Regions from separate parts of the Subtercola sp. RTI3 genome, predicted to be linked through region 2. Evidence: riboswitches for the same ligand, from Rfam matches in the RefSeq annotation. Region 2 holds a riboswitch; the other holds the start of a gene.
What was found. A riboswitch is a leader RNA that binds a small molecule or an ion and turns the genes downstream of it on or off. The one in region 2 is predicted to bind thiamine pyrophosphate.
Positions count from the first base shown of each region.

Region 1: linked by a shared signal. The riboswitch ahead of thiM (hydroxyethylthiazole kinase) and the one ahead of QN358_RS13005 (ECF transporter S component) in region 2 are both predicted to bind thiamine pyrophosphate.

Region 1 covers NZ_JASJXO010000004.1:414-7,918, reverse strand. Annotated here, with positions in the region: gene QN358_RS02705 (zinc-binding alcohol dehydrogenase family protein) at 1-149, shown strand, start outside; gene QN358_RS02700 (hypothetical protein) at 261-611, shown strand; gene QN358_RS02695 (ATP-dependent DNA ligase) at 672-986, opposite strand; gene QN358_RS02690 (hypothetical protein) at 1,016-1,369, opposite strand; gene thiD (bifunctional hydroxymethylpyrimidine kinase/phosphomethylpyrimidine kinase) at 1,535-2,443, opposite strand; gene thiE (thiamine phosphate synthase) at 2,436-3,161, opposite strand; gene thiM (hydroxyethylthiazole kinase) at 3,158-4,066, opposite strand; TPP riboswitch at 4,058-4,153, opposite strand; gene QN358_RS02670 (alpha/beta hydrolase) at 4,200-4,997, opposite strand; gene QN358_RS02665 (AI-2E family transporter) at 5,076-6,119, shown strand; gene QN358_RS02660 (phosphate ABC transporter ATP-binding protein) at 6,126-6,932, opposite strand; partial or broken gene QN358_RS02655 (sortase) at 7,051-7,505, opposite strand, start outside.
Region 2 covers NZ_JASJXO010000036.1:6,975-14,479, reverse strand. Annotated here, with positions in the region: partial or broken gene QN358_RS13045 (DinB family protein) at 1-65, opposite strand, end outside; gene orn (oligoribonuclease) at 242-862, shown strand; tRNA gene QN358_RS13035 (tRNA-His) at 899-974, shown strand; gene QN358_RS13030 (metallopeptidase family protein) at 1,040-1,390, shown strand; gene QN358_RS13025 (hypothetical protein) at 1,410-2,657, shown strand; gene QN358_RS13020 (hypothetical protein) at 2,775-3,053, opposite strand; gene QN358_RS13015 (energy-coupling factor transporter transmembrane component T family protein) at 3,080-3,868, opposite strand; gene QN358_RS13010 (ABC transporter ATP-binding protein) at 3,865-5,544, opposite strand; gene QN358_RS13005 (ECF transporter S component) at 5,548-6,174, opposite strand; TPP riboswitch at 6,272-6,381, opposite strand; gene QN358_RS13000 (hypothetical protein) at 6,422-6,811, shown strand; gene QN358_RS12995 (LLM class F420-dependent oxidoreductase) at 6,849-7,505, shown strand, end outside.

The DNA.
Region 1 (7,505 bases), on a different contig from region 2:
GCATCCTCGCCAGCCTGCCGGCTCTCGTCGAAGAGCTCAGCCGGGGCAGTTTTGTGATCGATGCCGTGACCCGGCCGCTTCGTGACGTCGAGGCGGTATGGGGCGAGCGCAGCCAGAGTTCGGGTGAACGAATCGTGCTGGTGCCCTGACGGGTCGGCCTGCGCCGTGCACGGCCGACCCTTTATACCTCCCGAACCCCCGCTTCGCCAACTGTCACATTCTGGCTAGGTCAGTGTCGGCCTGTCTGATTCACTCGGAATATGAGACAGCTACATTACGGCGCCGGCGTCATCACCGTGAGCTTCGCCGTGTGCTCGGCCGTGTTCGACTACACGGTGGCACTCGCGAATGCGGGGCGCACCGAGCGCATCACGGTTCCCGTGCTGGTCGACGGCGAGAGGGGCTTCTCAAACCTGCTGCTCGGGCCGACCACGCAGTTGTACTGCACCTCACCCGACAGCGCTGCTGTCAGTGCGGCCGACAGTACGGTCGATCTCGACGACGCGGAGCTCATCGAGACGCTCGCGCGAAAGACCGCCGAACTGGCCGAGAACCCGCCACTTGTCGCGTCGAACCATGAACTCGACATCGAGACCATCGACCTGGACTGAACGGGCCGGGCCCCGGCGGGCTCCGACCCAGACCGTCAGGCCAGGCCCCGGCCGTTCGGGTCAGGCCGGAGCCTGCGCCAGCTTCTCGGCGATGAGTTCGAGTCCGCCGGCGCTGTTGGCGCGGTTCATCATGGCCTCGATCCAGGCCCGGTTCAGCGGTATTCGCTTCGAACCGTAGTAGCTGAATTCGACGAACATGTGCGGGTGCATCCAGAGCGTGTTGTGACCGCTGCTGAGGTCGGAGGAGCGTTCCCAGGTGAACGAGAAACTTTCGCCCCGGCGCAGCTTGGTGAGAATGACGGCCTGCAGGTGCGCAAGGTCACGATCGTCGATCGAGATGGGCTTCGCCGCCGGACCGTAGGTGAGAGTGCCCATGCGAGCAGAATATCAGGTCGTTTTGGTGGCTACGGCCTCGACGAGTGCCGCCCGGCGACCGAAGCGGATGCACCAGGAAGCAAGGCCCGGCGCTCTTCGACGCTGCGGTGCGCGAACAGCAGCACCGACCGCAGCGGCTCGGCGGCCGAGATACGGGCCGGTGCGCTTCGCCAGAACTCGAGGAAGATCTCACCTGTCAGTTCTTCAGCGAGAAGTTTGTCATCGATACCGGCACACACGATGCCGTGCACGCGGGCCGACATGACGTCGTAGAAATCACCGAATGCGTCGTGATCACCCTGCGCCACACGCCGCAGAAGGTCGGCGGCGAACGACAGCCCGGAGACAGGTGGATCGTCGGCTACTGCGTCGTGAATGCTCATGAATTACCCCTGTGATCAGCGAATCGCTGCCAGGGTCTTGGGCAACACTTGACGATACCAAGGGTCTCAGCCGACGACCGGAATCGGTTTGACACTTGACGAGCGCGACATGCTGTGCATACGGCGCAGATCAGTTGCAGACGCCGAGGTACCGCTCGGCCTCCGTCACCAGAGCGGCCGCGGCGCTTTCTGGTCGGGCGGTGCGGGCGAGTTCTGCGCAGCGACCGACCACAGCGCGTGCAAGTGGCTGATCGGGCCCCGGCCGGTTCCCACCTCGAGGGCGTCGGCGTGCCGAAGGCTGTCGAGCAGCCAGTGCTTCGAGAGCGTCAGCGAGCGGACCCAGTCGAGGGTCTGAGCCTGGCGGGTTGCGAGCGCAGACGACAGCGAGCATCCGGTGCCGTGAGTGTTCACCGTGGCGACCCTCTCACCGGTTGATTCGAAGAGCCCAGCGGCGACCCTGCCCGAGGCGTCGACCAGGGCGTCGGGGCTCAGGGCTCCCTCGAGGTGGCCGCCTTTGGCGAGCACGATCGCTCCGGTGTCGGCCGACAGGCGCCGGGCCTGCTCGAGCGCCGTGGCCCAGTCGGGTGCCAGGGGTGCGCCGACAAGCACGGCAAGCTCAGGCAGGTTGGGCGTCACGAGGTCGGCGAACGGCACGAGACGCCGTACGGCGTCTTCGGCGTCGGCGGCGAGCAGACGGTGACCACTCGTCGACACCATCACGGGGTCGAGCACCACGATCGGCGGCCGCACCGTGTCGAGCCAGCCTCGCACGACAGCCACGGTGACGGCCTCCCCGAGCATTCCGATCTTGACGGCGTCGATGACAACGTCGTCGCTCACCGCGTCGAGCTGTTCACGCAGAAACTCGGGCGGCGGCGTGTGCACCGAACGCACCCCGTGCGTGTTCTGGGCCACGAGCGCGGTCACGACGGCCATGCCGTAGCCGCCGTTCGCCGCGATGCTCTTCAGATCGGCCTGGATGCCCGCCCCACCGGTGGGGTCGGTGCCCGCGATGCTCAGCACTCGTGGCACGGCTCGGGCGAAGGGGGCTGGGCGGTCGGTGGGGCTACTCATCGTCGCGCTCGCCGACCCGGCGGGCGACGGGGGCAGTGGTATCGGCGGTGGGCGAGTTCCACGCGGCGACGAGCAGTTCGGCCTCGCGCCGAGGGTCGGCGGCGAGGCACAGAAGGGAGACCACCGCGGCGCCGACGCCTCCGGCCTGACGGATGGCCGGCAGGTCATCCCGCCGCACTCCCCCGATGGCAACGCACGGCACTGAGCTGGCCAGAGCGAAGCCCGCGAAACCGTCGATTCCCAGGGGTTCTGGATGATCGGCTTTCGTGCTCGTCGGGCGAATGACCCCCACGCCCGCGTAGCTCACGGTGCCGGGCGTCAGGGCGCCGATGGCGTCGAAGTGCGCCGCCGTGTTCGCCGTCAGGCCCACGATCGCCTCGGAGCCCACCAGCTCGCGAACCCACCGCACCGGCAGGTCGCCCTGGCCCACGTGCACCCCCTGAACCCACGCACCCGCGGCCTTCGCCGCCAGATACACGTCGACTCGATCGTTCATCAGCACGGTGGCATGCCCCTGGCAGACCTGCCCCACCGCAACCAACAGCTCGAACGCCTCAGCGGCCGACTCATTCTTCGCGCGCACCTGAACGGTGTGCACCCCGCCGAGCACGGCCTGCCGAACGGTCTCGACGACGCCCCGGTCGCCACACAGCGCGGTGTCGGTCACGAAGTAGACCGCGGGGTCGAAGCCGCGCGGAGCCGAACTCAGAGCGGTCACGCGAGCACGAAGCGTTCGCGCAGCTGGTCGCCGGTCAGCTTCGCCAGAGCGTCGACGAATTCGGCCGCAAACGAGCCGGGCCCGGATGCCCGTTCCGCCGCGATCTCGGCCGCAACCGTGTACGCGGTGATCGCCGCGACCGTCGCGTCGAACGCGTCGGCGCTTCCTGCGGAGGCGGCCGCGTCGGTACTGGCCGCATCGGTACTTGCCGTGTCGGCGGCCGCGCCGAGGAACGCCGCCATGACGGCGCCGAGCGCGCACCCGCCACCGGTGACGCGGGTGAGCAACGCGTCTCCGTTCGCCAGACGCAGGGTTCGAGTGCCGTCGGTGACGATGTCGATGGGGCCGGAGATGGCCACGACCGAACCGAAGGTGCGCGCGAGGTGCTGTGCGGCATCCAGAGCATCGTCACCCGTGTCGGTGGAGTCGACGCCCCGCCCACCCGCGCCGCCGCCCGCAAGCGCAATGATCTCGGAGGGGTTGCCGCGCACGAGGGTCGGCCGGTGCGCAACAAGCTCGGCGGCGAGCGCGGTGCGCACCGGCAGCGACCCGATGGCGACGGGGTCGAGCACCCAGGATGTGCCGTGCGCGAGGGCCGACAGAGCCGCCTCGAGCATGGCTTCACGCTGTTCGGCGTGCGGGGTTCCAAGGTTGATGAGCAGGCCGGAGGCCACCGCGGCGAACGGCCCGGCCTCTGCCGGGATGTCGACCATGGCGGCCGATGCCCCGACGGCAAGCAGCACGTTTGCGGTGAAGTTCACCACCACGCTGTTGGTGATGCACTGCACGAGCGGCGGTTGCGCGCGCACCCGGTCGAGAAGCGCTATGGATCGTTCGACGATGTCGTGCGCGGTCGTCGCTGCGGTCGTTTCTGCGGTCGTTTCTGGTGCCAGGCGAATGGTCATTCGCGACATCCCTTCGCTAGTGCTAACTAGATCAGGTTCAACGGGTCTCATCTCAGCCCGCTGTGTGGGGCACCCCGTGTCACTCAGCACGATTCTAGCGGGCACCGCCCGCCGGCGACTCAGCGGGGAAGGGTCAGGAGGTGGCGGCGATGAGGGCGAGAGCCTCGCTCACCACGCGGGCGGGGTCGTCGCGCTGAATGGAGTGTGCGGCGCCCTCGACCACGGCGAACGTGATCGCTGGGTTGGCCGTCGCGAGTGACAGGCCTTCGGCCTCGGAGAACACCGGAGGTTCGATTGCCGGGTCTGCGCCGAGAATCCGCATGCGCCGGGTCGTGTTGGCGACGACCGCACCGACGTTCCACGGCACATTGTCGAGCAGGGAGTGCTCGACGACGAACGGGCTGATGGCGCGGGCCGCGATGAGTTTCTGGTGGGCGTCTTCGGCGTGCCAGCGGGGGTTCTCGGCCAGATGGTCGGCGACAGTGCCCGAGAGCAGAGCCGACGCCATCTCGTGGGCGATGCCCGGAACCGCGTCGTCAGCCGCGGCGAAGAGCGGGTCGAGCAGCAGTGCTGCAACGGCCCACTCGGGGTGGCCTGCGAGCGTGTGACCCGTGATGGCGCCGCCGAGCGAGTGCCCGATGACGAGGGTGTAGGGGCGGGCATCCGGAGCAGCCAACCGCAGCAGGTCGGCGCTGAATTCGGGCAGCGTGTAGCTGAGAGTGCGCGGTGCGAGCCCATGGCCGCGGAGGTCTGGAGCTTCTACGAAGAACCCCTCGGCGGCGAGCAGGCTGGCGACCTGCCACCACACCGCCCCGGCCGAGGTGAGACCGTGCACGAGCAGAATTCGGCGCTCTGAGCGGGGGTCGCCCCACGACGTGACGGGAAGTTGCACAGAAACGGCCGAACGCGCAGACACGACGGGAGCACTCATGGCACCAACTTACCGGCGCGCATTCGTTAGGCTCAGCACCAGTCGAAGGCTCCTTCGACTGAGGGGTGGGGATGCACGGTGAAATCGAACGCGTTCAGAGCGGGTTTTCTGGCGACACTCGGCGGTCTGATCGCCCTGGTGCTGGGGCTGGCTGTGTCGTCGATCGCGACGGTTCTCGTCTACCTCGCCGCGGCGCTGTTCATCGGGCTCGGCCTCGACCCCATCGTGCGCCTCATCGAGCGTCGGGGTCTGAAACGCATCTGGGCGATCAGCATCGTCTTCGCGGGCTTCGTCGTTGTGCTGGTGGGTATGCTCTTTCTCATCGTGCCCGTGGCCATCACCGAGGGCGCCTCGCTCATCTCGTCGCTGCCCACGTCGGTCTCCGATCTCGCCGGGCAGTCGTGGTTCGTGTCGCTGAATGCCTCACTCGGCGGCGTCATCGACCTGAAAGCCATCTCGGCCTCGCTCGGAACCTTTCTGAGCGATCCGCAGAACCTGCTCACCCTCGGCGGCGGCCTGGTGAAGGTGGGCAGCACGGTCATCGGCGGCGTGTTCGGAACCATCACCATCGTGATTCTCTCGCTCTTCTTCCTCGGTTCGCTCGACGCCTCGAAGAACGCGCTCTACCTCATGGTGCCGGCCTCCCGCCGCGGTGGCGTCATCACCATCTCCGAGCAGATCATCTCGTCGGTGGGCAAGTACACCATCGGCCAGGTGATCCTCGCGGCATCGAACGGAGTGCTCGGCTTCATCGCGATGAGCATCATCGGGGTACCGTTCGCCGGTGTGCTGGCGGTGATCGCGTTTCTGCTCGCGCTCATCCCGCTCATCGGCACGATCATCAGCGCGGTGCTCATCACCCTCATCGCGCTCTCCGCCTCGCCGTGGGCCGCTCTCGCCGTCGGCATCTACTTCCTGGTCTATATGCAGGTCGAGGCATATTACTTCAGCCCGAAGGTGATGAGCCGGGCTGTGGATGTTCCGGGCATCCTCGTCGTCATCGGGGCCCTTGTCGGAGGAACCCTGCTCGGGGTACTCGGGGCACTGGTGGCCGTGCCGGTCACCGCTGCGATTCTGATCATCGTCAAGCAGGTCGTGATTCCTCGCCAGCAGCTCGCCTGATCGGGGTCAGCCGAACACGCCGTTCACGTAGTCGTATGTGCGCGAGTCGATCGGGTCGGAGAACATCGCGTCGGTGTCGCCGTGTTCGACGATGCCCCCCGGTTGCCCCTGCGCCGCGAGGAAGAACGCACACTGCGTCGACACCCGCTGCGCCTGCTGCATGTTGTGCGTCACGATCACGATCGTCACGTCGTTCACCAGCTCGAGCATGGTCTCTTCGATCACGCGCGTCGAGGTGGGATCGAGTGCCGAGCACGGCTCGTCCATCAGCAGCACGGCGGGCGTCACAGCCAGCGAACGTGCGATACACAGGCGTTGCTGTTGACCACCCGACAGTCCGCCACCAGGCGAACGGAGACGGTCGTTCACTTCCCTCCAGAGCCCCGCCTTGGTGAGGCAGTTCTCGACCAGGAAGTCGCGTTCGTCTTTCGACGCACGCGTGCCGGTGAGTTTGAGCCCGGCCAGAACGTTGTCGTAGATCGACATGGCCGGAAACGGGTTGGGCTTTTGAAAGACCATGCCGATGCTCTTGCGAGCGTCGACCAACTTTCGATCGGCGTTGTAGATGTCACTACCGTCGATGAGCACTTCACCGGCGAGGCTGGCCGAGGGCACAAGCTCGTGCATGCGGTTCAGAATGCGCAGGAATGTCGACTTGCCGCAACCGGAGGGGCCGATGAGCGACGTGATGACGCCGGCGGGCATGGTGAGCGAGACCCGATCAAGCACTTGGTGGTCGCCGAACCACGCAGAGATGTTGCGCGCTTCGAGGGCGGCAAGCGATGGCTGCCCGGCCTCCGATGCAGCACGCATGCTGCGCCGGCTCTGCGGTGGCAGCACCTCGGTGATGTCGTTTGGTGGCAGGGAGGTCATGGCAGTCGATTCTCTACGGTTCGGCGAGGTGGGGCATTTCGGGGTGGGCCCGCGGTGGTCACAGCAGGTTGGGCAGCAGCAGTGTCATCTGGTTGGCCACGTACAGCGCGGCGAGCAGCGACAGCGGAACGAATACCACCCAGGTCTTCTGCGCACCGATTCGGCGGTATGCCCACACCGCCGCCATCTCGACCACGAGCAGAAACTGCAGGGCGAACACGAGCGCCCAGGCGGTTGATGTGTCGGTCGACATGGCCAGCTCGGCAGACGGTAGAGCGATGAAGGTGGTCTGTCGTTTGCCGGCGGGCTGCACCAGGCTGGTCAGCTGGGTGTCGACATAGGCGATCGCTGTGGGAATGAAGGCCGGCCCTCGTGCCGTCACAAGCGTCAGCCGACTGGTACCCGGGGCGTAGGTGGGCACCGGGTCGCCGGCGTAGCGAACGCCGATCACGGCAAAGGTCTGCGAACCCTGACCGGTGAGCACGGTCATCCGGTCGCCCGGAGCCAGCTCTT
Region 2 (7,505 bases):
CCGAGCGCGTCGGTGGGTGCATCCCGCAGCTTCCAACAGACCAGATCGCGCTGGCGCTGCAGCATGCCGACAATGCTCGTGCGCTCGTCTCCCCGGTGCGCCGGCTCGGTGACACCGAACCGCACACCGTTCGCCGTTCCGCTTGCCTCATCCATGCACGACATCATGCCAGCGGGCAGCTCCCGGCCGCGCACCACCGCCGCACCGTGACGCGGTGATGCCGCCGGATAGACTTGGGCGCATGAGTGCACAAACAGACCGCTTGGTCTGGATCGACTGTGAAATGACCGGGCTCGACCTCGCCGTCGACGAACTCGTCGAAGTGGCGGTGGTGGTCACCGACTTCGAGCTGAACCTGCTCGACCCCGGATTCACCATCGTGATCAAGCCCGACGACTCGGCCCTCGAGCACATGAACGACTTCGTGCGCACGATGCACGAGACGTCGGGGCTCGACAAGCTGATTCCGAACGGCGTGAGCCTGGCCGAGGCCGAGTTCGAGGTGCTCGAGTACATTCTGAAGTTCGTTCCCAACGAGCTGAAGGCGCCGATCGCGGGCAACACCATCGGCACCGACCGCATGTTTCTCGCGAAGTACATGCCGCGGGTCGACGCCCACCTGCACTACCGCAGCGTCGATGTCTCGTCGATCAAAGAGCTCGCGCGCCGCTGGTTTCCGCCCATCTACTTTCACGCCCCCGCAAAAGACGGCGGCCACCGTGCACTGGCCGACATTCTCGAGTCGATTCGCGAGCTCGAGTATTACCGCAAAGCCGTGTTCGTACCCGCTCCCGGGCCCGCTTCGGCAGACCTGAAAGTCATCGCGGCCGAGGTTGTGGCAGAGTTCGCCTCAAAGCTGTAATAGAATCGTCTGGTTGCCGTGTTCGCATGGCACATGGTGGGTATAGCTCAGTTGGCAGAGCGCCTGGTTGTGGTCTAGGAGGTCGCGGGTTCGAGCCCCGTTACTCACCCCACCGAGTGAATGAACGAGTGGTCCGGTTCGCCGGGCCGCTCGTTTTTTCGTGAAAGGGGCTTCCGGATGCTCGACCTCGACGAAGACGCGTTCGAGACCCTGGTCGTGGCCGAACTCGACCTGCTGCCCGATGACATGATCGACGGCCTCGACAATGTCGTCTTCGTGGTCGAAGACCGCCCAGAAGACGGCTCGCTCGACCTCCTCGGCCTCTACGACGGAGTCGCCCTCACCGAGCGCGGCCAGTACGGCTTCGGCGAGATGCCCGACCGCATCGTGCTCTACCGCGAACCACTGCTCAGCATCTGTGCAGACCTCGACGAACTGCGCGACCAGATCCACATCACTCTCGTGCACGAGATAGCCCACTTCTACGGAATCGACGACGCACGCCTGCACGACCTCGGCTGGGCGTGATTGCGGGTTAGCCTGAGGCATGCCCTCGACGATAGCCAGCCGCATCCGCCGTGGTGTTTTCGTGGGGGTCGGCGCCCTCGTCATTCTGGGCATCGGGGTCTACGGGCCGGCCACCCTCATCGGCCCTCTTCCCGCTGCGAGCGCCACCGTTCTGGGGGCTGACACCACCATCGCGGCGCCCACTCCCCCCACTCTGCCGCAGACCGGCGCGAGCGCCCTCACAGCTGACGGCGCCGACAGCGTTCTGGCCTCGTCTGGCGACGCTTCGGCGGTTCCGCTCGGGGGCACCACCAAGGTGATCACGGCACTCGTGGTGCTCGACGCCAAGCCCGTCGACGCTGGCAAGCAGGGCGAGTCGATCGTCATCACGCCCGAAGACTACGCCGGCTACGTGAGCTACATCGCCGACAGCGCGCGGGCCATCTCGTTCATCACGGGCGAGTCGTGGAGCGAGCGCGACATGCTGCAGGCCATGCTGCTCGGTTCGAGCAACAACCACGCCGATGCGCTGGCGCGGTGGGCATTCGGCTCCGTCGACGGGTATGTGACGGCCGCGAACGCGTGGCTGGCGAAGAACGGCTTCACGGGCACCCTTGTCTCCGACGCCACGGGGTTGTCGAGCGATTCGGTGGGTACAGCATCCGATCTCGCCCGTATTGCAAAGCTCGCCTTCAGCGTGCCCGTCATCGGCGAGATCATGCCACTGCCCTCGACCACCGTGAACGGCGGCCGCCTGGTGACGAACCTGGCCAGCTACATGCCCGACAAGGGGGTCACTGGCCTGTCGCTGAGCTACACCGACCAGGCGGGGCTCTGCCTGCTCTACAAGGCCACAGTGCAGGTGAGCGGCAAGCCGGCCACCCTCTACGGAAGCATGCTGCGGGAGCCTGGCTACGACACGCTGAACGCCGACATGGGCACGTTGCTCGCCTCTGCCGCCACCAATCTCACGTCGACGACCATCGTGACGACAGGTGACGCGTTCGTGACGTATTCGACCCCGTGGGGCCAGAGTGCACAGGGCGTAGCTGTCAGCGACGACTCCCGGATGCTCTGGTCGGCGACCCCCATCACGCACTCCGTCTCGACGGCCACCGTCTCCACCGGCTCGGGTGGAACAGCCGCGGGCACGGTGTCGTTCAACCTGCCGGGCGGAGCGCTCACCGTGCCGCTGAAACTCGACCATGCGCTCACCGACCCGGGGCCGCTCTGGCGCCTCACCCACCCCGTGGAGGTCATCCAGGCCCTCATCGCCTCGCGCTCCTGACCTGCGCCCACACCCGCATCCGTCGCTCCGCGAACAAATCGACTTTCCCCACCCTGTCGCCCGGCGCGGAGGCGGCCGACGGAGTGGGGAAAGTCGATCGACAATCGAGCGCAGAACCTAGACGAGGGCCTCGCCCAGGTCTTGCGCGTTGTCGTCGCTCACGGGCGAGTCGCTCGAGGCGGCGTCGAACGAGTAGCTGACGTGGGTCTGGCCGTTGAGCTCACGCTCACCGACGGCGGTGTACTCGAAGTTCGACTCGAGGCCGTCGACCAGCGCAATGACGCCGAACGTCTTGTCGTACGCGCCGTCGACGTACAGACGGGTATCGATCTGGCCTTTCAGGGGGCCGTCGATGTACTCGACGGTGTAACCGGTGGGTGCTGTTGAATCTGTCATGCATCCACCGTATCGCGAGCGTGCGCTCAGCTGGCGCTGCCGATGAAGTTCCACGTTCCGGTTGACACCGACACCGTGACAGCCACCAACGCGACCAGCGCCGCCAGCGCGATGAGCACCGCTTCCCGCCACCCGAATCGCGATTCGCGGGCATAGGTCCGCTCGATCGTCGAACCGAATCCACGCGCCTCCATCGCGGTGGCGAGCTTGCTGCCGCGTCTGATCGAGAGCACCAGCAGTGCGAATCCCTGGCTGAAGAACCGCCTGATGCGCCCCGAATCGCCCACCCCACGGGCCCGCCGCGCGAGCTGCAGCGACCGCCAGTCGTCGAGAAACAGCCCCACGAGCCGCAGGCCCGCAAGGCCGCCGAGTACAAATCGGCTCGGCAGGTGCAGCACCTGCGCCAGGCCGTCGGCGAGGTCAGTGGGGTCGATGGTGACGAAGAGCACCACCGCGGGCAGCCCGATGGCGAGCACTCGCAGCAGAGTAGCCAGCGCCAGCTCGAACGAGCCGTCGGTGACGTGAATCAGGTAGAGCTGAAAGTAGGTGGCGCCCGCCGGCCTGCCGTAGAGCACCGTGGTCACGGCCGCGGCGGGCGCGGCAACCCACACGGGCAGCGTGCGCAGAAAGAACTGCCGCGCGCTCAGCCCCGCCCACAGAAACAGGATGCCCTCCAGCACCAGCGCGACCGACGCCGACACCCAGTCGATCGAGAGCACCAGCGTGAAACTCAGCACGAATGCCGCCGCCAGTTTGGCGACCGGGTTGATCGAATAGACCACGTGTGTGCCACGCGTCGGAGTCAGGATGCTCATGCCAGCCCCTCGGCCCGCGCCGGCATGCGCAGCTCCCGGTCGGCGAGCGCGTCGACAAAATCGGTGTCGTGCGTGACGGCGACCAGCGCGGTGCCCTCGTCGAGCAGCTCGGCGAGCAGCGCCACGAGCTCGGCCCAGGTGCGAGAGTCCTGCCCGAACGTGGGCTCATCGAGCACGAGCAGCGAGGGGCGGGTGGCGAGTACGGTGGCCACCGAGAGGCGCCGCTTCTCCCCGCCCGACAGGGTGAAGGGGTTCGCCGCCGCGAGCGCGGTGAGGCGCAGACGCGCGAGCAGGGCATCCACTCGCTCATCGATCTCGGCCTGCGGAAGCTTGAGGGCGCGCGGGCCGACGGCGAGTTCACCGCGCACGGTGGTACTCAGAAACTGGTGTTCGGGGTCTTGGAAGACGGTGCCCACGCGGGTGAGCAGCTGGCGCGACATCCAGCGGATGGGGCTCGGCCCGGCACCCGCGGCGAAGGCCTCACCGGCTTCGAGCCGCCCGGCCAGGGGCGGCAGTAGCCCGGCCAGGGTGAGCGCCAGTGTCGATTTGCCGGCGCCGTTCGGCCCGGTGATAGCGGCGGCTGTGCCGCGCTCGATCTCGAGCGCAAGACCCACCGCCACGGCTCGGCCCTTCACCCGCGCCACCGAGAGGTCTGTGGCGCGCAGCAGCCGCTCGACCCCGAGGCCACTCGCGGCCGCGTGGGCGGCCCTCTGCTGATCCGCGTCGAGACCCGCAGCCGACCCGCCACCCGCAGGCCAGTCACTACCCGTAGACCAGTGACTACCCGTGGAGGAGAGGAGCGCACGCCGTACCGGCCGCGCCGGCGGAAACCCGGGAACCCATACCCCCGACGCCGCCAGCTCAGCGCCGCGCTCGACGAGCACGTCGCCGGGAGGCCCGTCGGCGAGCACTCCCCCGCCGGGCGCGAGCACCACGACACGGTTCACCAGGTGCCGCCAGATCTCGACGCGGTGTTCGATCACCACGAACGTGGCTTCGGAGTGTTCGAGCACCCGCGCGACCGAATCGCGAACCTCGCGTACCCCCTCGGGGTCGAGGTTGGCAGTGGGTTCGTCGAGCAACAGCAGCGACGGCTGCATGGCCAGCACGCCTGCAAGCGCGAGGCGCTGCTTCTGCCCGCCCGAGAGCTCTGAGGTCGGGTGCGAGAGCGGAACTCGCAGCCCCACGGCGTCGAGCGCCTCTGCCACCCGCTGCCAGATCTCATCTCGAGAAACCCCGAGGTTCTCGCAGCCGAAGGCGACATCGTCGCCGACCCGCGCGAGCATGACCTGCGAGTCGGGGTCTTGCAGCAGCAGCCCGACGCGGCCGCGCGCATCCACCGGACGCACCCCGCCGACGCTCAACTCCCCCGCCTGTTCGCCTTCGTCGTCGCCGCCGAGCACGCCCGCGAGCGCAGAGATGAGCGTCGACTTGCCGGCTCCGGATGCTCCCAAGAGCAGCACGCGTTCGCCCGGCTCTATGACGAGGTCGAGTTCGCTCACGGCCCACGCCGCTCGACCGGCGTGCCGCCAGCCCCAGCCGCGCGCCTCGACCCGCGCGCCGCCGCCGCCGGTGCCCGCGCCGCCGGCAACGCCGGCCACGGCTCCCGCGGGGTCGCTCGACCCCGCCACCGCGGCAGAACCGCGTGGCGGCGGCACCGAGCGACCCCGGGCCATGCGCTAGACCCGCACCGCTGATTCGCGGCCCGACGCGAACCGGCTGAGCGCACCGGTTCGGGCGATTCCGCGCATCGCCAGCCACGACAGCAGCCCGGCGATCACCACGCCCGAGATGATCGATGTGACCGTGTAGATGATGATGAACGGAGTGTCTGACCCCGGGTACGACACGATGAGGTCGGTGATCGAGAGCGCAACAGCGGCTCCGACCCCGGCGAGCAGCGCCACTCCGAGCCGGTAGCTCGAGTAGAGGAAGAGCGCAAACACGATCTCCGCGCCGATGCCCTGTGTGAGCCCCGAGACCAAGGTCCACGGCCCCCACTGGGTGCCGATCAGGGCCGACACGATGGCGGCCACGAGCTCGGTGTACAGTGCCGCACCGGGCTTCCGGATGACCAGCGCACCCAGCACGCCAGCAAACAGCCAGCCGCCGTTCACCAGACCCTGGAGCCCCGGCAGAGCCGCCTCGAGCGGAGTGCCGATGGGGTTGTACGCCAACCCCCAGGCCCAGAAGATGAGCCCCGCCGCCACGCCGATGACGCTGGCCACGATGATGTCGACCACCCGCCAGCGCCCGAGCGAACTGCGCGCCGCTGATACACCGATTGTTGCTGTTGTTGTCTGCACTTGTCGTGCCCTTTCGTTGAACGAATTTTTCAGGGCACGGGTGATGAGACGTCGCTTCCGTCAGCACCGCAGTAAGCGGGAGCCGACGGAAGCGACGGCTCGGAGAGTGTCTGCTCCCTGCGCTGGCATGATCCAGATCAGGTTCGACGGTCGAAGGTTGAGAACCTTCCTCTCAGCCCGGCTCACCGGACTCCCGTGTGAGGCCATTATCCCACTTCTGCGGGCGACCCGCTATTCTGACTCCACCATGATGCCGCTGTTCGTTCTCGCCGTGATCGCGATCATTGCTGTCATGTTCCTGGCCGTAGCGGCGCATCGCCGAATGACCGAGGCCTGGCTCCGCACAAACGGCACCCGTGTGAACGGCCGGGCCGTCACGGTTGCTCCCCCGCTCTCGGCGGGCCTGCTGTCACGGCTCTCCTCGACGGTGACCATCATCTCGTTCACATCTCGCGATGGCCAGGCGCGCAGCCTCACCCCGCGCTCGGGGGCGATGACGTTCACTGTGGCCCTCGCCGGCGGCGGCGTGACGGTGCTCTACGACGCCGATCGGCCCACGAGCGAAGACCGCATTCGGGTGGGTTTCGGCGCGGAGCCTACTACGTGGCACCGGGTGCGCCTGCGTCAAGCAGCCTGAACCGCGCGTTCGCAGCGAAGTATGTCAGGCTGAAGGCATGCACTTGCGAATCTTCACAGAGCCCCAGCAGGGCGCCACGTACGACGACATTCTCGCTGTGGCGCAGGCGAGTGAACGACTGGGCTTCGACGCGTTCTTTCGCTCTGACCACTACCTCGCCATGGGCGACGAGCCGGGGCTACCGGGCCCGACCGACGCGTGGACTACTCTGGCCGGGCTGGCGCGGGAGACCTCCCGCATCAAGTTGGGCACGCTGGTCTCGTCGGTGACGTACCGGTACCCGGGCATACTTGCGATTCAGGTCGCCCAGGTCGACCAGATGTCGGGCGGCCGAGCCGAACTCGGCCTCGGAACCGGCTGGTTCGCACGCGAACACGAGGCCTACGGCATCCCGTTCCCGGAGAAGCGTTTCGGCCTACTCGAAGAGCAGCTCGAGATCGTCACCGGGCTTTTCGGCACCGCGGTGGGCGAGACGTATTCGTTCGAGGGTGAGCACTACCGCCTCGTCGATTCGCCCGCGCTGCCGAAACCGGTGCAGGCCGCGCTGCCCATCATCGTGGGTGGTTCCGGCAAGGCGCGCACGCCGGCCATGGCCGCACGGTTCGCCACGGAATTCAACATTCCGTTTCCTGAGATCGCCGACATCCGGCCGCAGTTCGAGCGCGTTCGGGCCGCCTGCGAGGCCATCGGCCGC